Regions from separate parts of the Streptomyces sp. NPDC003456 genome, predicted to be linked through region 3. Evidence: riboswitches for the same ligand, from Rfam matches in the RefSeq annotation. Region 3 holds a riboswitch; each other region holds the start of a gene.
What was found. A riboswitch is a leader RNA that binds a small molecule or an ion and turns the genes downstream of it on or off. The one in region 3 is predicted to bind thiamine pyrophosphate.
Positions count from the first base shown of each region.

Region 1: linked by a shared signal. The riboswitch ahead of thiO (glycine oxidase ThiO) and the one ahead of ACFYWG_RS20665 (thiamine ABC transporter substrate binding subunit) in region 3 are both predicted to bind thiamine pyrophosphate.
Region 2: linked by a shared signal. The riboswitch ahead of thiC (phosphomethylpyrimidine synthase ThiC) and the one ahead of ACFYWG_RS20665 (thiamine ABC transporter substrate binding subunit) in region 3 are both predicted to bind thiamine pyrophosphate.

Region 1 covers NZ_JBIAOK010000003.1:957,057-963,652, forward strand. The annotation lists gene ACFYWG_RS15240 (deoxyribonuclease IV) at 1-384, opposite strand, end outside; gene pknB (Stk1 family PASTA domain-containing Ser/Thr kinase) at 444-2,378, opposite strand; gene ACFYWG_RS15250 (thiazole synthase) at 2,481-3,278, opposite strand; gene thiS (sulfur carrier protein ThiS) at 3,281-3,481, opposite strand; gene thiO (glycine oxidase ThiO) at 3,478-4,650, opposite strand; TPP riboswitch at 4,648-4,759, opposite strand; gene ACFYWG_RS15265 (hypothetical protein) at 4,812-5,162, shown strand; gene ACFYWG_RS15270 (NAD(P)/FAD-dependent oxidoreductase) at 5,195-6,436, shown strand; gene ACFYWG_RS15275 (Rv2175c family DNA-binding protein) at 6,524-6,596, shown strand, end outside.
Region 2 covers NZ_JBIAOK010000006.1:463,755-470,350, reverse strand. The annotation lists gene ACFYWG_RS26490 (hypothetical protein) at 1-209, shown strand, start outside; gene thiC (phosphomethylpyrimidine synthase ThiC) at 381-2,165, opposite strand; TPP riboswitch at 2,158-2,347, opposite strand; gene ACFYWG_RS26480 (YibE/F family protein) at 2,420-4,288, shown strand; gene ACFYWG_RS26475 (SsgA family sporulation/cell division regulator) at 4,487-4,921, opposite strand; gene ACFYWG_RS26470 (IclR family transcriptional regulator) at 5,020-5,862, opposite strand; gene ACFYWG_RS26465 (DUF5326 family protein) at 6,061-6,273, opposite strand; gene ACFYWG_RS26460 (cupin domain-containing protein) at 6,438-6,596, opposite strand, start outside.
Region 3 covers NZ_JBIAOK010000004.1:985,321-991,916, forward strand. The annotation lists gene ACFYWG_RS20650 (AAA family ATPase) at 1-1,190, shown strand, start outside; gene ACFYWG_RS20655 (DUF4435 domain-containing protein) at 1,191-2,024, shown strand; gene rlmN (23S rRNA (adenine(2503)-C(2))-methyltransferase RlmN) at 2,347-3,453, shown strand; TPP riboswitch at 3,478-3,582, shown strand; gene ACFYWG_RS20665 (thiamine ABC transporter substrate binding subunit) at 3,659-4,744, shown strand; gene ACFYWG_RS20670 (ABC transporter permease) at 4,720-6,384, shown strand; gene ACFYWG_RS20675 (ABC transporter ATP-binding protein) at 6,384-6,596, shown strand, end outside.

The DNA of each region.
Region 1 (6,596 bases), on a different contig from region 3:
CACCTGGCGCTCCCGGCCGCCGGTGGCGCTGCCGGTGTGGACCACCACGCCCCGCGCCCCGATCGCCCGCCCGCGCCGCAGCGAGTGCCGCAGGGACTCGACGGACCGCTCGACCGTCGCCTCCGTGTGCGAACCGAAGTTGATCAGGTAGGGAGCGTGCACGTACGCGGGGATCCCGCCGTCCTCGCAGGCCGCGCGGAACGCCTCGTCCTGTCCGGGGTTCCCGGCCGGGGTGGCCCAGCCGCGCGGGTTGGCCACGAAGACCTGAACGGCCTCCGCCTGCAGGTCACGGGCGTACGACAGGCCGACGCGGTGGAGACCGCCGGCCACGGGGACATGGCCGCCCACAGGGTTGCGGGCCGGGCCGGACAGCTGAGGAGTCACCCGTCCAGGGTGGCATGCCCGCGACCCCGCCCCGGCCGCGGGCTCCGCGCCCGCGGCCGTCACCCGATCTCGATCGTGATCGTCGAGCCCTCCGGCGCGCGCTCGCCGCCCTCGACGGACTGCCCCTTGACGGTGTCGCCGAACAGGCCCAGCAGCCCGCGGTCCTCGTCCACCTCGAAGCCCGCCTCCTCCAGCGCGCGGGTGGCGTCGTCGACGCTGTCGCCCACCACGTCCGGAACCTCGATCATCTCGGGGCCCTTGGACACCGTCAGCGTCACCGTGTCGCCCTCGGCCACCCGGCCGTCGGCCTTCGGGCTCTGCGCGGCGACCTCGCCCTGCTCGAACTCGGCGGAGGCGACCCGCTCCTCGGCGACCTTCACCTTCAGCCCGGCCTCCTCCAGCTCCGCCTGCGCGTCGGCCAGGTCGTCACCGGTGACGTCGGGGACGTCGACGGGGCTGCCCTTGCTGACGACGAGGGCCACGGCCGTGCCCGCGCGCACCTTGGTGCCGTCCGCCGGCTCGGCGGAGACGACGGCGCCGCGCGGCACGTCGTCGCTGAACTCCCGGGTCACCATGCCGGGCTCCAGGCCGTCGTCCTTCAGCAGGGACCGGGCCTCGGCCAGCTTCCGGCCGGCCAGGGCGGGCACCCGCACGGTCTCGGGGCCGTCGGAGACGGTGATGCTCACCGCGTCGTTGCCGCGGATGCGCGCCCCGGTCCTGGGGTCGCTGCTGATGATCCGGCCGCGCTCGACGGTGTCGCTGTGGGCGTGCTTCACCTTGCCCAGCTCCAGCCCGGCGTCCCGCAACCGGTCCTCGGCCTGGTCCTGGGTCTTCGCCAGCAGCGGCGGGACCTCGGTGAACTGGCCGGAGTTGATGTACCACACGCCCGTGCCGACGCCCAGCACCAGCAGGAGGGCCACCACGACCGCCGTCGGGCCGCGCCGCACCGCCCGGCGGCGGGCCGGCGGGTCCGGGGGCGGGGACGCCAGACGGCTGGTGCGGTTCAGCTCCGCCTCGGGCGCCCCGCCGTCCCCGCCGGCGGATCCCGGGCGGGGAGTCGTCAGCGCACGGGGGATCACGCTCGTGCGGTCGTCGGCGTTGTCGTGGTGGGGTGCCAGCGCCTGCGGCGGCACCGCGTCCAGCTGGTCGCCGGTGAGCCGGGCCCGTCCCTCGCGGACCTGCGCGAGCAGCGCCACCGCGTCGTGGGGGCGGACGTCCGGGGTGCGGGCGGTCGCCGAGGCGACCATCTCGTCGAGCTCGTAGGCCAGGCCCGGCACGGCGGCCGAGGGCGGCGGGACGTCCTCGTGCAGGTGCTTGTAGAGGATCACGGCGGGGGAGTCCCCGTCGTGCGGCTTTTCCCCGGTGAGCATCTCGTACAGCATCACGCCGCACGCGTAGACGTCGACGCGGGGGTCCGCGGTGCCGTTCTCTATCTGCTCCGGGGCGAGGTAGGACACCGTGCCGAGGACGGTGCCGGTGGTGTTGGTCACCGTGTCGACGGCCCTGACCAGGCCGAAGTCGGCGACCTTCACCCGGCCGTCGTCCCCTATCAGCACGTTCTCGGGCTTCATGTCGCGGTGCACGAACCCGGCGCGGTGGGCGGCGCCCAGGGCGGCCAGCACCGGCTCCAGGATGTCCAGGGCGGCACGCGGCTGCAGCGCCCCCCGCTCGCGCAGCACGTCCCGCAGGGTGCACCCGGCGACGTACTCCATCGCGAGGTAGACGTACGCGCCGTCGGTGCCCTGGTCGAAGACCTGCACCACGTTCGGGTGGGACAACCGGGCCACCGACTTGGCCTCGCGGATGAAGCGCTCGACGAACGAGGCGTCGACCGCGAGCGAGGGGTGCATCACCTTGAGCGCGAGGATCCGGTCGAGGCGGGTGTCCACGGCCCGGTAGACCGTGGCCATCCCGCCGACCGCGATCCGCGCGTCGACGCGGTACCGGCCGTCGAGCACCTGCCCGACCAAGGGGTCCTGAAGGGTCGTGTCCACGCAGGCGAGTGTACGAGCCGTGACCGACAGGCCCGTCTCCTCGGCCGTTTTCGCAGCGGTACTGCAGCGGACCTGTGACGTGCCCCGGGGCCGCGCGCGCCCCTACCCGAACGCGGGGCGTTCGGGGTCCAGGGCGGCCATGCCGCCGGCCGGCGACGAGGCCCGGGCGAAGTGCCGCCGCGGGATCCGGCCCGCCCGGTGGGCCAGCCGGCCCGCCTCCACGGCGTGCCGCATCGCGTCGGCCATCAGCACCGGCTCCTGCGCCCGCGTCACCGCCGAGGCCAGCATCACGCCCGCGCACCCCAGCTCCATCGCCAGCGCCGCGTCCGACGCCGTCCCGGCGCCCGCGTCGAGGATCACCGGCACGCGCGCGTGCTCCACGATCAGCTCGAAGTTGTGCGGGTTGCGGATGCCCAGTCCCGACCCGATCGGCGAGCCGAGCGGCATGACCGCCGCGCAGCCCACGTCCTCCAGCTTCCGCGCGAGCACCGGGTCGTCGTTGGTGTACGGCAGCACCGTGAAACCGTCGTCGACCAGTGTCTCGGCCGCGTCCAGCAGCTCGATCGGGTCCGGCAGCAGGGTGCGCTCGTCGGCGATGACCTCCAGTTTGACCAGGTCCGTGCCGAGGGCCTCGCGCGCGAGGCGGGCGGTGAGGACGGCCTCGCCGGCGGTGAAGCAGCCCGCCGTGTTGGGCAGCACCCTGATGCCGAGCCGGTCCAGGACGGACAGCACCGAGCCGTGCACGGAGGCGTCCACCCGGCGCATCGCCACCGTCGTCAGCTCCGTGCCGGAGGCGATCAGGGAGCGCTCCAGCACGTCGAGGCTGGGCGCCCCGCCGGTCCCCATGATCAGGCGGGAGGTGAAGGACGTGCCCCCGAGGACGAACGGATCGTCGGCCATGGTCAGCCTCCCTGGACGGCGGTGAGGACTTCCACGCGGTCCCCCTCGGACAGCGGCGTGGCGGTCCACTGCGTGCGCGGGACGACGGTTTCGTTGAGGGCGGCGGCCACCCCCGAGGGCGAGGTGGTGAGGGACCTCACGACGGCGTCGAGGGCCGTGCCGGGCCGGACGCGGCGGGGCTCGCCGTTGACGGAGATGTTCATGCGGGCTGCTCCGTGAGTGCGGGGGCGGTGCGGAAGCGCTCGGGGGTGAAGGGGCGGGCCTCGGCGGGCAGTTCGCCCGTGGTCAGGGCGTGCGCCAGGACGTCCCCGGTCACCGGTGTGAGCAGCACGCCGTTGCGGTGGTGGCCGGTGGCCAGCAGCAGTCCGTTGAGAGCCGTCGGGCCGAGCAGCGGGGCGTTGTCCGGGGAGGCGGGGCGCAGCCCGGCCCGGGTCTCGGTCAGCGGCAGTTCGGTGATGCCCGGCACCAGCTCGTGGGCGTCGCGCAGCAGCTCGTAGACGCCGCCCGCGGTGACGGTGGTGTCCCAGCCCAGCTCCTCGCTGGTCGCCCCGATCACCAGCTCGCCGCTCTCGCGCGGCACGAGGTAGACGTGGCTGCCGCGCACGACCGCGCGCACGGTGCGGCTCAGGAACGGCCCGTGCCGCGCCGGCATGGTCAGCCGCACGACCTGGCCCTTCACGGGCCGTACGGGCGGCAGCACCTCGTCCGGGACGCCCGCGAGCCGGCCGCTGAGGCTGCCCCCGGCCAGCACCACCCGCCCCGCGCCCAGCGCGGTCCCGTCGTCGGTGACCACACCCGCGGCCCGCTCCCGTACGACGGTGAGCCGCTCGGCCCAGGCGCGGTGCAGGGCCACCCCGGCCCGCTCGCACGCGGCGACCAGCGCCCCGGCCAGGCGCCGGGGGTCGATCTGGTGGTCGCCGTCGACCCGCAGCCCGCCGCGCACCCCCGGCGCGAGCATCGGCTCCAGCCGGCGGCACTCGCGACCCGACAGCCACTGCGAGTCCAGCCCCGACCGCTGCTGGAGGGCGTGCAGTTCACGCAGGTGCGCCCGGTCGTCGGCGTCGAGGGCGACGGCCAGGGTGCCGCAGCGGCGGTAGCCGAGGTCGTGCCCGGTCAGTTCGGTCAGCTCGGCCGCGAAGTCCGGATAGCGGCGGGCGGAGGCGAGGTTCAGCCCCAGCAGGGTCTGCTCGCCGTAGTGCAGTTCCGTGACGGCGGCCAGCATCCCGGCGGCGACCTGGGCGGCCCCGCCGCCGGGTTCGGGATCCACCAGGGCCGTGGTGAACCCGCGCTGCGCGGCCCGCCAGGCCGTGACCAGGCCGATGATCCCGCCCCCGACGACGAGGACGTCCGGTGTGGTGGACGTGCGCGACATGGGCGTCCAGCCCCTCCCTTCGCCGGCATGACCCGGATCAGGTTCGTACGGTCGGAGGCCGCCAGCCTCCCTCTCAGCCCGGTGCGTCCGGGCTCCCGCGAGTGCTCTACGTTGGCCACCCTAGCCCGATCCCGCACCCCGCAGTAAGGGAGCCTCCGCGCATGGCCCGATCCCTCGACGGTCTCGTCCTCGCCCCGGTCGCCGACCAGGCACCCGGCCAGGTCGGGACGTCCACCCGGTTCACCTACCACGAGCGGGAGGGCCAGGTCTGGGCCGACTACGCGGGCGGGGACGTCGTACGCGGGCATCTCGTGGGTATCCGGGAGGGTGACAGGCTCGACTTCCGCTACGTCCAGCTCCGGCGGGACGGCACCACCGCCTCGGGGCACTGCGTCTCGACGGTCGTGGAGCTGCCCGACGGGCGGGTGCGGCTGGAGGAGACCTGGGAGTGGGAGTCCCGGCCGGGCAGCGGCACGAGCGTTGTGGAGCAGGTCACGGCGCACGAGCACTGACTGACGAAGCGTCAGGTGTCTATGGTGATCAGGTGAGCGAGCAGACGCAGGAACCAGGCCCGTCCGCGCCGCGGCGCGTGGTCGTGGCGGGCGCGGGCATGGCCGGGGTGCAGACCGCGGTCGCCCTGCGCGAGCAGGGCTTCACCGGCACCGTGACCCTGATCGGCGCGGAACCCCACCAGCCCTACGACCGCCCGCCGTTGTCCAAGGCCGTCCTGCTCGGCAAGGCCGAGGGCTCCGCCTTCGACGTGGACTTCGAGGCCCTGGGCATCGGACTGCGCCTCGGCTGCGAGGTGCTGGGCCTGCGCCCCGGCGACCACGAACTGGACACCGAGGTGGGACCGGTGCCCTACGACGTCCTGGTCGTCGCGACCGGCGCCGAACCGGTCCGGCTGCCCGGCACGCAGGACGTGCCCGGTGTGCACCTGCTGCGCACCCTGGACGACGCCGAGCGGCTGCGGCCGGTGCTGGCCGCCCGGCACGAGATCGTGGTCGTCGGCGCGGGCTGGATCGGCGCGGAGTTCGCCACGGCCGCGCGCGAGGCCGGCTGCTCGGTGACCGTCGTGGAGGCCGCCGGCCGTCCCCTCGCCGACGCCCTGCCCCCCGAGGTCGCCGCGCCGATGGCCCGCTGGTACGCCGACGCGGGCGCCTCCCTGCGCACCCACGCGCGCGTGCAGCGGGTCGAGCCCGGCGCGGTCGTCCTGGACGACGGCTCGCGGCTGCCCGCGGAGGCGGTGGTGGTGGGCATCGGCGCCCGACCCGCCACGGCCTGGCTGTCCGGATCCGGTGTGGCCCTCGGCGCCCACGGCGAGGTCGTCGCCGACGCGCACCTGCGCACCGGCGTACCGGACGTGTACGCGGTCGGCGACTGCGCCTCCTTCCCCTCGGGCCGCTACGGCGAGCGCCTGCTGGTGCACCACTGGGACAACGCCCTGCAGGGGCCGCGCACGGTCGCCGCGAACATCGTCGGCCGCGCCTCGGGCGCACCGCCCGCGGTGTACGACCCGGTGCCGTACTTCTGGTCCGAGCAGTTCGGCCGGTTCGTGCAGTACGCCGGGCACCACGCGGCCGCCGACGCGCTGCTGTGGCGGGGCGACCCGTCCGGGCCGGCCTGGACGGTGTGCTGGCTGCGGGGCGAGCGGCTGGTCGCCCTGCTGGCGGTCGGCCGCCCCCGGGACCTGGCGCAGGGCCGCCGCCTGATCGAGTCGGGCACGCCGATGAACCCGGTGCTGCTGGCGGACCCGGCCAGGCCGATGAAGGCCGCCACGGCCTGAGGACGCGGCCGGAGCGGAGCGGGCCGTTCCGCCCGGGTGGACCGGGTCGGCTTCCGACTGTCGGTGGCGGATGGCAGGCTTGTTCCCGTGACCGAGATTGACGCAAAGATCGATGCTCTCGTCCCCGCCTGGCTCACCCTCCCCGACATCGCCGAGCAGC
Region 2 (6,596 bases), on a different contig from region 3:
TCCTGCGGGAGGCGCTCGCCGACCCTGGATCGGCAGCCGCGCTGCACCACCCCGCGCCCTCGGCGCCGGTCAGCCGCATGCCGCACCTCGGCTACGACCGTCCGGGCTTCTCCAGCCCGGACGACGGCAGCCGCGGCTCACGGCCGAGCTTCAGCAGTCCGGACTACACGAGCCCGGACTTCGGGGGCCCGGAGCACCAGCCGGACTAGCGCGTCGCCGAGGGCCTTCCCGGTGCGGCGCAGCAGCGTCCCGTGTCGGGCGCCCGCCCCCCGACGGGCGCCCGACGGCGCGCACTCCCCGGCCGCGAGGCCACGGGGAAGCGCGAACCGGGCACCCGGCCGGGCGGACGCGTCCGCCCGGGCACCCGGTCGAGCCGCAGGTCAGTCGGCGATCGGCAGGTACACCCTGTTCCCGCTCGCCGCGAACTCCTTCGACTTCTGGGCCATGCCCTCCTCGATCTCGTTCCGGCTGCCGCCGTGCTCCCGGCGGATGTCCTGCGAGATCTTCATGCTGCAGAACTTCGGACCGCACATCGAGCAGAAGTGGGCCGTCTTGGCCGGCTCCGCGGGGAGCGTCTCGTCGTGGAACTCCCGTGCCGTGTCCGGGTCGAGAGCCAGGTTGAACTGGTCCTCCCACCGGAACTCGAAGCGGGCGTCGGACAGGGCGTCGTCCCACTCCTGCGCGCCCGGGTGCCCCTTGGCCAGGTCCGCGGCGTGCGCGGCGATCTTGTACGTGATCACGCCGGTCTTCACGTCGTCCCGGTTCGGCAGGCCCAGGTGCTCCTTGGGCGTGACGTAACAGAGCATCGCCGTGCCCCACCAGGCGATCATCGCGGCGCCGATGCCCGAGGTGATGTGGTCGTATGCGGGCGCGACGTCGGTGGTCAGCGGGCCGAGCGTATAGAACGGGGCTTCATCGCAGATCTCCTGCTGAAGGTCGATGTTCTCCTTGATCTTGTGCATCGGGACGTGGCCCGGGCCCTCGATCATGGTCTGTACGTGGAAACGCTTCGCGATCCGGTTGAGTTCCCCGAGCGTCCTCAACTCCGCGAACTGCGCCTCGTCGTTGGCGTCGGCGATGGAGCCGGGCCGGAGGCCGTCGCCGAGCGAGTAAGTGACGTCGTACGCGGCGAGGATCTCGCAGAGCTCCTCGAAGTTCTCGTACAGGAACGATTCCTTGTGGTGCGCCAGGCACCAGGCCGCCATGATCGAGCCTCCACGGGAGACGATGCCCGTCTTGCGGTTCGCGGTGAGCGGCACGTAGGCGAGGCGCACGCCCGCGTGCACGGTCATGTAGTCCACGCCCTGCTCGGCCTGTTCGATGACCGTGTCCTTGTAGATCTCCCAGGTCAGCTCCTCGGCCCGGCCGTCGACCTTCTCGAGGGCCTGGTAGAGGGGCACCGTGCCGATGGGGACGGGGGAGTTGCGCAGCACCCACTCGCGCGTGGTGTGGATGTTGCGGCCGGTGGACAGGTCCATGACCGTGTCGGCGCCCCAGCGGGTCGCCCAGGTCATCTTCTCGACCTCCTCCTCGATGGAGGACGTCACGGCCGAGTTGCCGATGTTGGCGTTGACCTTCACCAGGAACCTCTTGCCGATGATCATCGGCTCGATCTCCGGGTGGTTGACGTTGGCCGGCAGCACCGCGCGGCCCGCCGCGATCTCGTCCCGCACGACCTCGGGAGAGACGTTCTCCCGGAGGGCCACGTACTCCATCTCCGGGGTGATCTCGCCTCGCCGCGCGTACGCGAGCTGGGTGACCGCCTTGCCGTCCCGGCTGCGGCGCGGCTGGCGCGGGCGTCCGGGGAAGACGGCGTCGAGGTTGCGGAGACCGCCGCGCGGTGAGGTGTGCTTGATGCCGTCGTCCTCGGGACGGACGGGGCGGCCCGCGTACTCCTCGGTGTCGCCGCGGGCAACGATCCAGTTCTCACGCAGCGGCGCCAAGCCCCTGCGGACATCGGTCTCGACGAGCGGATCGGTGTATGGCCCGGAGGTGTCGTACAGCGTGACCGACCGCCCGTTGGTGAGGTGCACCTGACGGACCGGCACGCGCAGGTCGGGGCGGCTGCCCTCGATGTACGCCTTGTGCCAGCCGATGGACTTCCCGGCCTCGTCGGACTGTGCGTCCCGAACGGAGGCAGGCGTGCGTGCGTCCTTGTTGGTCATGAGACCTACTCCCTACGCCGGCATTACCCGGTAACAGGTTCGGCGGTCGACGCAGCGGCTTCCGTCCTCCGACGTTCCGTGGGAAACATCACTCGACTTCGGTGATGTTTCATGTGAAACATCGCTGGGACGAAGGTCAGCGCCCTCTCAGCCCGGTGCTCCGAGCTCCCGCGTGTACAAAAGGTGACTCCACGCTAGCGGCAATTCTGGCGCGGTGACCAGAGGGCCCCTCTCGTTCTTGCGATGATCGGTCGGTGACCACCTCGCATCGCTCCCCCTATTCACCGCCCGAGCCGCCCCGCGGCCCCGGCGTCGGCGCCGGCAACGGCAACGGCAACGGCAACGGCCGGGGAGATGACCACGGCTTCGCCTCCGGCACCGGACACGGGCCGGTCGTGGGGCAAGGGCGCGGTTCCGCCCCGGCTCAGCGGCCGGGGCCCGCCCGGGGTGACTGGCAGAACCAGGGTCCGTCCAGCGCCTTCGGGCAGGGGCCGCGCGATGAGCGGGGGTCAGGCGCGGAACCCAGCGGCGGACGGGCTCCGGGCTTCCGCCACGGCTTCGGGAACGGTCCCGGGGACGGCCGCGGTTCCGGCAGCGGCCACGATCACGGCGCAGGCCACAACGGCGGGCACGACCACGGTGGCGGGCACGGTGGCGGGTACGGCAGTGGACACGACGGCGGGCCCGGCAGCGGACAGGGTCGCGGACGTGACGGTGGACCCGGCAGCGGACAAGGCGCAGGCCGCGACCAGAATGGCGGGCAGGGCAGCGGACATGGCCACGGGGGCGGTCACGGCGGTCACGGCGACGGTCCCGTTCCGGGAGGCGGACACGGGCACTCGCACAGCCACGGTCCGGCCGCACCCGTCTCGCAGCACCTGCGCAAGGTCATCGCCGCGGTCCTGATCCCCTTCGCCGCGGCCGTCCTGGTCGGACTGGCCGTTCTCTGGCCGGGCGGTGCGCCGCCGCACGAGCGCACGGGAGTCGGGTTCGACCGGCAGACCCAGCAGGCCACGGTCACCGAGGTCGTGGAGGTGAGCTGCAAGGAGGCCGGGGCGCAGGGTGTCCCGCCGACCGGCGACACCTCCACCGCCGAGGGGTCCTCCGCGGTGCAGCAGGAGGCGGGCACCTGCAAGAAGGCGACGATCCGGATCGACACCGGCCAGGACAAGGGCCGCACGTTCACGGAGATCGTCCAGCCCGACCAGTCCCGCCAGTTGAGCGAGGGCCAGGGGGTCGTGGTCGCCTACGAGCCCTCCGCACCGAAGGACCTGCAGTACTCGGTCACGGACGTCGACCGCCGGCTGCCTCTGAGCCTGCTCGCCGGCATCTTCGCGGTCGCCGTGGTGGTCGTCGGGCGCCTGCGGGGGCTGATGGCCCTCATCTCGCTGGCCATCAGCTTCATGGTGCTGAACTTCTTCATCCTGCCCGCGATCCTGCAGGGCTCGAACCCGCTGCTGGTGGCGGTGGTGGGTTCGAGCGCGATCATGCTCATCGCCCTGTACCTGTGCCACGGCCTGTCCGCGCGGACCTCGGTGGCGGTGCTCGGCACCCTCATCTCGCTGCTGCTGATCGGCTTCCTGGGCTCGGTGTTCATCGACTGGGCGGCCCTCACCGGCAACACCGACGACAACACCGGCCTCATCCACGGCCTCTACCCGACGATCGACATGAGCGGTCTGCTGCTCGCCGGCATCATCATCGGCTCGCTCGGCGTGCTCGACGACGTGACGGTCACCCAGACCTCGGCGGTATGGGAGCTGCACGAGGCCAACCCGACGATGGGCTGGCGCGGGCTGTACCGCGCGGGCATCCGGATCGGCCGCGACCACATCGCGTCGGTCGTCAACACGCTCGTCCTCGCCTACGCGGGTGCCGCGCTGCCGTTGCTGCTGCTGTTCTCCATCGCGCAGAGCAGTGTGGGGACGGTCGCGAACAGCGAACTGGTCGCCGAGGAGATCGTGCGCACGCTGGTCGGCTCGATCGGCCTGGTCGCCTCGGTGCCGGTCACCACGGCCTTGGCAGCCCTCGTGGTCTCCGCGGACCGCCCGGAACCACAACCCGCCACGGAGGCCGCGACCGCACCGGCGCGCGGAGGCAGGGGCCGACGCCGCAAGCGCTGACGGTGCCCTTCAGGGGCAGGGACCGAAGACGCGAGCGCTGACGCAGGCGCGGCTTGGGGCGCTTCGCCGACGGCAGTCCGGCCTCTTGCCGCGTGGCGCCACCGAGTCGCCCGTCACCACGGCACCGGGCAACAGCGTTCCCGCTTCGCCGGCGGCCCCCGGCGAAGCGTTACTCCACCGTGCCGCGCGGACGCTCGGTCAGCCGGCGCCCTGCTCGGCGAGGATGCGGTCCAGCGCCTCGTCGAGATGCGCGTCGAAGTCGGCGAGCGAGCCCTCCTGCCCCAGCGGCACCAGCTTGTCGGTGCGGTCGAGGAAGGCCACCAGCGGGGCTGTCGAGGAGCGGAAGAGGGCCTGATCGCCGCCGACCTGAAGCCGGATCAGCACCTCGCCCAGCGCGTCGGGTTCGACGGGCGTGACCCGTACGTCGCCCTCCCCGCACGGCCGGCCGACCCCGTCGATCAGCAGTTCCCGCCCGAAAGCCCAGGTGACCGGGGCATCGCCCGGCAAGTGGAACGTCAACCGGACGGCATAGGGATCACTGGTCTCATAGCGCAATTCCACCGGAATGCGGAACGAGAGCTCCTCGGACACGAGAAAGCTCATCATGACCTCTGCCTGCACGGACTCGCGCATGGATAACCCCGTCATTCGCCGTCGACTGGCCGGGTACAAACCTCTGACACTGGAGGAATCTTGCTGAACGTACACAGCAGATCACAAGGAGTGAGTTTTCACATACTGATAGAGAGCGCCAGCGAGCCGAGCATCCGGCCGATCTCGGCCTGCAACTGCCGGGCCGCGGGCAGCAGCCGGTGCTCTTGGTGAGCGGGCAGTGAAATGGCGATGGTCGCGGCCGTGCTGCCCAGCGTGAGGGGGATCGCCGCGCACACCGCGCCCAGCGCGTACTCCTGGCGCTCCGTCACCGGCTCCATCCGGCGGATCCGCTCCAGCCGCCTCAGCAGGCTGTGGCTGTCCCGCACCGTGTACGGCGTGAGCGCCTGCACGGGGTAGCGGTCGAGGTGGTCCCGGCGGGCCTCCTCGTCGAGCTGGGACAGCAGACACTGCCCGATGGCGTGCGCGTGGCCCGTCTCGCGGAAGCCGGCCCACTCCTCCACCGCCGGAGTGCCGGGGGAGTCGGAGACGCACATGACCTCGATCTCGCCCTCGCGGTAGACCGCGTAGTACACCGGCACGCCGAGGGTGTCCCGCCAGTGTCCGAGCGCGTCCACCACCGTGCTGCGACGTTTCTGCCGCGCCCCGCTGCTGCTCAGCCGGTCGGCAGCCTCGCCGAGGAAGAACAACCCCTTGTCCCGCCGCAGGTAGCCCTCGTGCACCAGGGTGCGCAGCAGGTGGTACGTCGTGGGCAGGGCGAGCCCTGTCTCGCGGGCCAGTTGCTTGGCCGGGGCACCGTACTCGTGCCGGGCGACGGTCTCCAGCAGACGCATCGCGCGCTGCACGGACCCGATGAGCGTGGCCGGCGCCGCGGCGGGCGGCAGCGGCGGGACGGACGCCGCCGAGCGTGGTTGGGCGGGGACCGCGTGCAGGTGGACGGTTGCGGTGTCGGCGGGGACCAAGGGTCACTCCCGGAGCGCGAGGGGGAGACCGTGCGGGGTACACGGGTGGGGGCCGCTCGCGGGGTTGTCCCCGCGTCGAGTTCCGGACTCTATTCGCCCGCCGCCGCGCACCGACGGCCCAGCCGGGAAACTTCCCCCGCCCGAGGGAACCCGTGGTTCGAGCCGTTTCCTCCTACCCCCACCGGTGTCCCAACGGTCTCACCAGTCGCTGCGGGACGACGAGCTCGCGGTGAACTTCCGTACGACCCAGATCAGTCCGCCGACCAGCGCCACGAAGACCAGCAGCTTGAAGAGCAGTCCGATGACGAAGCCGACCACGCTGGCGATCAGTCCGCCGAACACGACCAGGGCGATGACCGGCACCGCGACCCACTTCACCCACCACGGCAGTCCCGCGAAGATCTCTCGCATCGCCCTCGTCCTTACCTCTCCGCCCGTTCGCGTGCCGGGTCCTGTCGGTTGTGCGGATCTCTGCTGTCCTGCACTCGATGCTAGGTCCGCGAAGGGGCCCGGCGGGGGCCTCGCACCCCCCGTCTGCCCCTGAGCGAACCCTGAGGGAACCCCGAGGCGCCGCGTCAGCTCTCGGGCGGAGAGAAGACCACCAGGACCCTCAGGTCCTCGGTGATGTGGTGGAACCTGTGGGTCACACCAGCCGGTACGTAGACGATGCTCCCGCGCGCCACCTGGGTCGTCTCCACGCCGACCGTGATCGAGGCACGGCCGCTCACGATGAA
Region 3 (6,596 bases):
TCTCGAATCGAAGATTTACACTGCTACGCTCGGTCCACTTCTCTAGGCTGCATGCGAAGTTTTCGAATGGCCAAACGCTGGTTGTTTCGCGAAGAAGTGGGGGAGTAGAGGCAAAGGCATCTCTGGACTTCCGCTTGCTCGGGGATGACGATCGTGTGGTCCATCCGCCTTGGACCTTGGGGCATACTGCGGCCGACCTCGGAATTCCGAGAGACCTCGTCGAAGACATCATTCCCGAGCTGAATCGAACGGGAGCCAATGAATGGTTCGACATGACAGCTGGGGAAGCGCTAGACCTGATGGGGGTAGTTGATCGATACGGCGATCGACTTAGCCAGTATGCTGGCACGCCGTCACGCGCAAAGATCCCCGAATGGTTGCGTTCACTGACAGCACATTTCCCTGTATTCTTCATCCGCACTGAGCGCCTGACGAGCGGAGCTAACGATAAGCCTGGGAGGTTCCGGCAGCCTCGAGAGGCACAAACAACTCCCACGGTACGCACTTTTGCGCGAGACCTGTCAATGCGTATTCAACAAAGTCTGGCGGAGTATAGTAATTACTCGCAGAAGCTTGATAGTACCTTCCCTGCGCGACTGCTCGACCCGGCTATCCATATTGAGACTCCTGGGGAAGATTCGATTAGAAAGCGCTACAATGAGGAGGCAGATAGGCGGATTCGATACGTAGAATCCGGCCTTCTGGATCGAGATGCAGAACTACAGTTGCCGCAGAGGGAGTTGGATGATGGAGAGCTGCGCGTATTGAACCTGTACCTGGCGGATGTTCGGAACAAGCTGTCTCAGCTTGACGAGATTGCAGAGAAGATCGAGCTCTTCCTGCAGGTAATTAACGCAAAGTTTCGCCGCAAGCGCCTTTTCGTGGACCGCGAGCAGGGGTTTCGCGTCGTCTCAACCCAGGGGCACCCGCTTAGCCTTGAGTCGCTAAGCTCGGGTGAGCAACAAGAGCTCGTCCTGACTTATGGCCTCCTCTTTAGGGAGCAGGTTGGAACGCTGGTGCTTATTGACGAGCCAGAACTTTCCCTGCATGTGTCCTGGCAGAATGACTTCATCCCGGATCTGCTAAAAATTGCAGAGCTAGCCAGACTCAAGTTCTTGGTCGCCACTCATAGCCCTTCGATCATCAATGATCGCTGGGATCTGACGGTCGAGCTTAGTGACGGTGAGTAGATGGCTCTGCAGCAGCATCAGAGTAATCCGGTGCGCATCGCTAATGAAGTTGGCATGCTCCGTTCTGGAATGACAGGACCCATCGTTCTGGTGGAAGGAGCGACGGATACTCGCCTCTTTCGAAGACTTTTCATCCCCTCGCCGCAAGCGAGAGTTATTCACTGTAAGGGCAAGTCTCATCTGCTCGCGGCTATGGGACTGGTGACGAGCCGCGGAATCACCGGAGTGCTAGGGATCTGCGATGCGGACTTTGATCGCCTTCTGGGGAGTCCAGTAACGAAGAACGTGTTCCCAGTCGATCATCATGACACTGAGGTCATGATCTGCGCATCGCCAGCTTTCGGTCATTTCTATGCAGAGCTGTATGAACGCGAGGCGGATGACAGGGAAATACAGCGAACTAGGGAGAGACTCCTCGGGCACTCGTCGCTCATAGGGAAGTTGCGCCTCTGGAGTGTCCAAAATGGAGGAAAGATCGGCTTCAAGTCACTCAATGCTGGCGAGTTCATTGAAAGAGATGGGACGTTCAACCTTGAATCATGTGTAGAGGAGTTGATAGCGGATAGAGACCTCGATTCAAATACGCTACTTTCAATTGCTCTAGCGAGCGCTGAGTCACCGGATACAGAAATCTCCTGTGGGCACGATCTGACTTCACTGCTCGACTTTGATGCTGCCATTCGTCGACGTTCAACAACGCACGGCAGGGAAGTTATCGAAAAGATGCTCCGCCTTAGTTTCGACTCGCAGTGTTTCGCTACAACGCAAATGTATGCCGTGCTCCGCTCGTGGGAGAAGGAAGAGCGCCTAGCGCTAATTCCTGATGGCAGCTGATGGATCCGTAATTGCCCGCTGGAGCCAGACGTCAACTGCGTCCCCCGCGCAGCTTTGGTCGCTGCAGTAGGTAGCAACGCTGAGTGTCCAACCGTGTGACAACGTCGCGCAGAGCTATCAGACAGCACTCATGGGGGCTGATTCGTTGTGATCACCGCTCAGGGGCGTGGAGCTATTTCGTCGTGTTGACGAAACCGTGCCCCCTGGGCCGTCCCTGGGCCGTCCGAGGCCGACCAACGCCGACAGTCGGCACCCACAGGTGACCACCCCCACCCCGCTCCGGCCTGGGCTCCCGGCGATGATCTGCCACACTGGATGGGTTATGCCTGCACCCGGAGAACTCACTTTCGTCGCCCCCCGCGGAGCCAAGAAGCCGCCGCGGCATCTTGCCGATCTCACTCCTGCCGAGCGCAAGGAGGCCGTCGCCGCGGTCGGGGAGAAGCCGTTTCGCGCCAAGCAGCTCTCGCAGCACTACTTCGCGCGGTACGCGCACGACCCGGAGCAGTGGACCGACATCCCCGCCGGCAGCCGCACGCGGCTGCAGGAGGCCCTGCTGCCCGAGCTGATGACGGTCGTGCGGCACCTGTCCACCGACCAGGGCACCACCCGCAAGACCCTGTGGCGGCTGTTCGACGGGACGCTCGTCGAGTCCGTGCTGATGCGCTACCCGGACCGGGTGACCATGTGCATCAGCTCGCAGGCCGGGTGCGGCATGAACTGCCCGTTCTGCGCCACCGGGCAGGCCGGTCTCGACCGGAACCTCTCCACCGCCGAGATCGTGCACCAGATCGTCGACGGCATGCGGGCCCTGCGCGACGGCGAGGTCCCCGGCGGACCCGCGCGCCTCAGCAACATCGTCTTCATGGGCATGGGCGAGCCGCTCGCGAACTACAACCGGGTCGTCGGGGCCGTCCGCCGCCTCACCGACCCCGAGCCGGACGGGCTCGGGCTGTCGCAGCGCGGCATCACCGTCTCCACCGTCGGTCTCGTCCCGGCCATCCACCGCTTCGCCGACGAGGGCTTCAAGTGCCGGCTGGCGATCTCCCTGCACGCCCCCGACGACGAACTGCGCGACACCCTCGTGCCGGTCAACACCCGGTGGAAGGTGCGCGAGGTGCTGGACGCCGGGTTCGAGTACAGCGCCAAGTCCGGTCGGCGGCTGTCCATCGAGTACGCGCTGATCCGCGACATCAACGACCAGGCCTGGCGCGGTGACCGGCTCGGCCGGCTCCTCAGGGGCAAGCCGGTGCACGTCAACCTGATCCCGCTGAACCCGACGCCCGGCTCCAAGTGGACGGCCTCCCGGCCCGAGGACGAGAAGGCGTTCGTGGAGGCCATCGCCGCCCACGGTGTGCCGGTGACGATCCGGGACACCCGTGGTCAGGAGATCGACGGGGCGTGTGGTCAGCTCGCGGCCACCGAACGGTAGTCTGATCGCCGTATCCACATCTGCATATTCCGACAGGGGAGCGCCACAGCGCTGAGAGTGCGGCACGGCCGCAGACCCTCCGAACCTGGCCCAGGTCATTCTGGGTAGGGAGATCGGTCACCACTCGAGCTGTTGCGCCCTGCCCGGGACCACGGAAGTCCCGGGCAGGGCCGCGTCTTCTCCTGGTCACTCCAGGAGGAATCCAGTGAGCATCAACGCACAGCGCCTGACGGCCGCGGTCGTCGGGCTGAGCCTGGCCGGCACGCTCGCGGCGTGCGGGTCGTCCGACGCCGGTCAGGGGTCGGGCGACTCCAAGACCGTCACGCTCGTCAGCCACGACTCGTGGGCCGCCTCCAAGGAGGTCGTCGCGGCCTTCGAGAAGGAGTCGGGCTACAAGGTCAGGGTCCTGGAGGACGGCGACGCCGGGCAGGCCGTCAACAAGGCGATCCTCACCAAGGACAACCCGCAGGGCGACGTCTTCTTCGGCGTCGACAACACCCTGCTCTCCCGCGCCCTCGACAACGGCCTGTTCCAGCCGTACGAGCCGAAGGGCTCGGACCGCGTCAAGGCCGAGTACCGCGCCGACCAGGACAAGCACCGGGTGACACCCGTCGACACCGGTGACGTGTGCGTCAACTACGACAAGAAGTACTTCGCCGACCGCAAGCTCCAGCCGCCGCGGACCCTCGACGACCTGACGGACCCCCGGTACAAGGACCTGCTGGTCACCGAGAACGCCTCCTCGTCCTCGCCCGGTCTCGGCTTCCTGCTCGGCACCGCGGCGAAGTACGGCGACCAGGGCTGGGAGAGCTACTGGAAGAAGCTCAAGGCCAACGGCGTCAAGGTCGTCGACGGCTGGGAGCAGGCCTACAACGAGGAGTTCTCCGGTTCGGCCGGCGGGAAGAAGGCCAAGGGCGACCGGCCGCTCGTCGTCTCCTACGCCTCCTCCCCGCCCGCCGAGGTCGTCTTCGCCGACCCCAGGCCGGACACCGCCCCCACCGGCGTCGCCGAGGGCACCTGCTTCCGGCAGGTCGAGTACGCGGGACTGCTCAGCAACGCCCGGAACACCGAGGGCGGCAAGGCGCTCCTCGACTTCCTCGTGGGCAAGCGGTTCCAGGAGGACATGCCGCTGAACATGTTCGTCTACCCGGTGCGCGAGGACGCCCAGGTGCCGCCGGAGTTCGCGAAGTTCGGGCCGCAGGCGAAGGACCCGCAGACCATGGACCCGGCGAAGATCGCCGAGCACCGCGACCAGTGGGTCAAGTCGTGGACCTCGCTCGTACTGAAGTAGCCGCCCGCAGGCGGGGCGCGGCGGCGCGGTTCGGTCTGCTGGCCGTGCCCGTCGCGTTCTTCGCGGTCTTCTTCGCCTACCCCGTCGCCGCGATCGTCGCGCGCGGTCTGCGGGCCGACGGGGCCTGGCACCCCGGGCGGATCGGGGAGGTGCTGGGGCAGTCCGACGTGCGGCACGTGCTGTGGTTCACCACCTGGCAGGCGCTGGTCTCCACGGCGCTGACGCTGCTGATCGCGCTCCCCGGCGCGTACGTCTTCGCGCGCTTCGACTTCCCGGGCAAGCAGGTGCTGCGGGCGGTGGTCACCGTCCCGTTCGTGCTGCCGACGGTCGTCGTCGGCACGGCGTTCCTGGCCCTGGCCGGGCGCGGCGGGCTGCTCGACGAGGCGTGGGGCGTCCGGCTGGACACCACCGTGTGGGCGATCCTGCTCGCCCACGTGTTCTTCAACTACGCCGTCGTGGTCCGGACCGTGGGCGGGCTCTGGGCACAGCTCGATCCCCGGCAGGAGGAGGCCGCGCGGATGCTCGGCGCCTCTCCGTCGGCGGCCTGGCGGAAGGTGACCCTGCCCGCCCTCGGCCCGGCCGTGGCCGCTGCCGCGCTGATGGTCTTCCTGTTCACCTTCACCTCCTTCGGCGTCGTCCAGATCCTCGGCGGGCCCACCTTCTCGACCCTGGAGGTGGAGATCTACCGGCAGACGTCGGAGATCTTCGACCTGTCCACGGCGGCCGTGCTGACCCTGATCCAGTTCGCCGCGGTGGGCGCGATCCTCGCCCTGCACGCCTGGACCGTGCGGCGGCGGGAGACGGCCCTGCGGCTCGTGGACGCGGCGGTGACCGCGCGCCGGCCGCGCGGCGCCGGTCAGTGGTCGCTGCTGGGCGCGGTGCTCGCCACCGTCGCCGTGCTGATCGTGCTGCCGCTGGCCGTGCTGGTGCAGCGCTCCCTGGACGCCCCCGGGTTCGGCTACTACCGGGCGCTGACCCGCCAGGACGGCGGCATGTTCCTGGTCCCGCCGATCGAGGCGGTCGGCAACTCCCTGTCGTACGCCGTCGCCGCCACCGCCATCGCCGTGCTGGTCGGTTCGCTGGCCGCCGTCGCGCTCACCCGCCGGGACGCCGGGCGGTTCGTGCGCGGTTTCGACGCGCTGCTGATGCTGCCGCTCGGGGTGTCCGCGGTGACCGTCGGCTTCGGGTTCCTGATCTCCCTGGACGAGCCGCCGCTGGACCTGCGGTCCTCGTGGATCCTGGTGCCGCTCGCGCAGGCGCTGGTCGGGGTGCCGTTCGTGGTGCGCACCATGCTGCCGGTGCTGCGCGCGGTGGACGTGCGGCTGCGGGAGGCGGCCTCGGTGCTGGGGGCCTCGCCGTGGCGGGTCTGGCGGGAGGTGGACCTGCCGATGGTGCGGCGGGCGCTGCTGATCGCGGCCGGGTTCGCCTTCGCCGTCTCCCTCGGGGAGTTCGGGGCGACGGTGTTCATCGCGCGGCCCGACAACCCGACCCTGCCCGTGGCGGTGGCGCGCCTGCTGGGCCGGCCCGGTGACCTCAACTACGGCCAGGCGATGGCCCTTTCGACGATTCTGATGGTGGTGTGCGCCGTGGCCCTGCTCGTGCTGGAGAGGCTGCGCACCGACCGGACCGGGGAGTTCTGATGCTGCTGGCTCTGCAGGAGGCGACGGTCCGGTTCGGCGGGCGGGCCGTGCTGGACGCGGTGGGCCTGGAGGTCGCCGAGCACGAGGTGGTGTGCGTGCTCGGGCCCAGCGGCAGCGGCAAGTCGACGCTGCTGAGGGCGGTCGCGGGCCTGCAGCCGCTGGACGCCGGGCGGATCCTGCTGGAGGGGCGCGACCAGGCGGGTGTGCCCGCG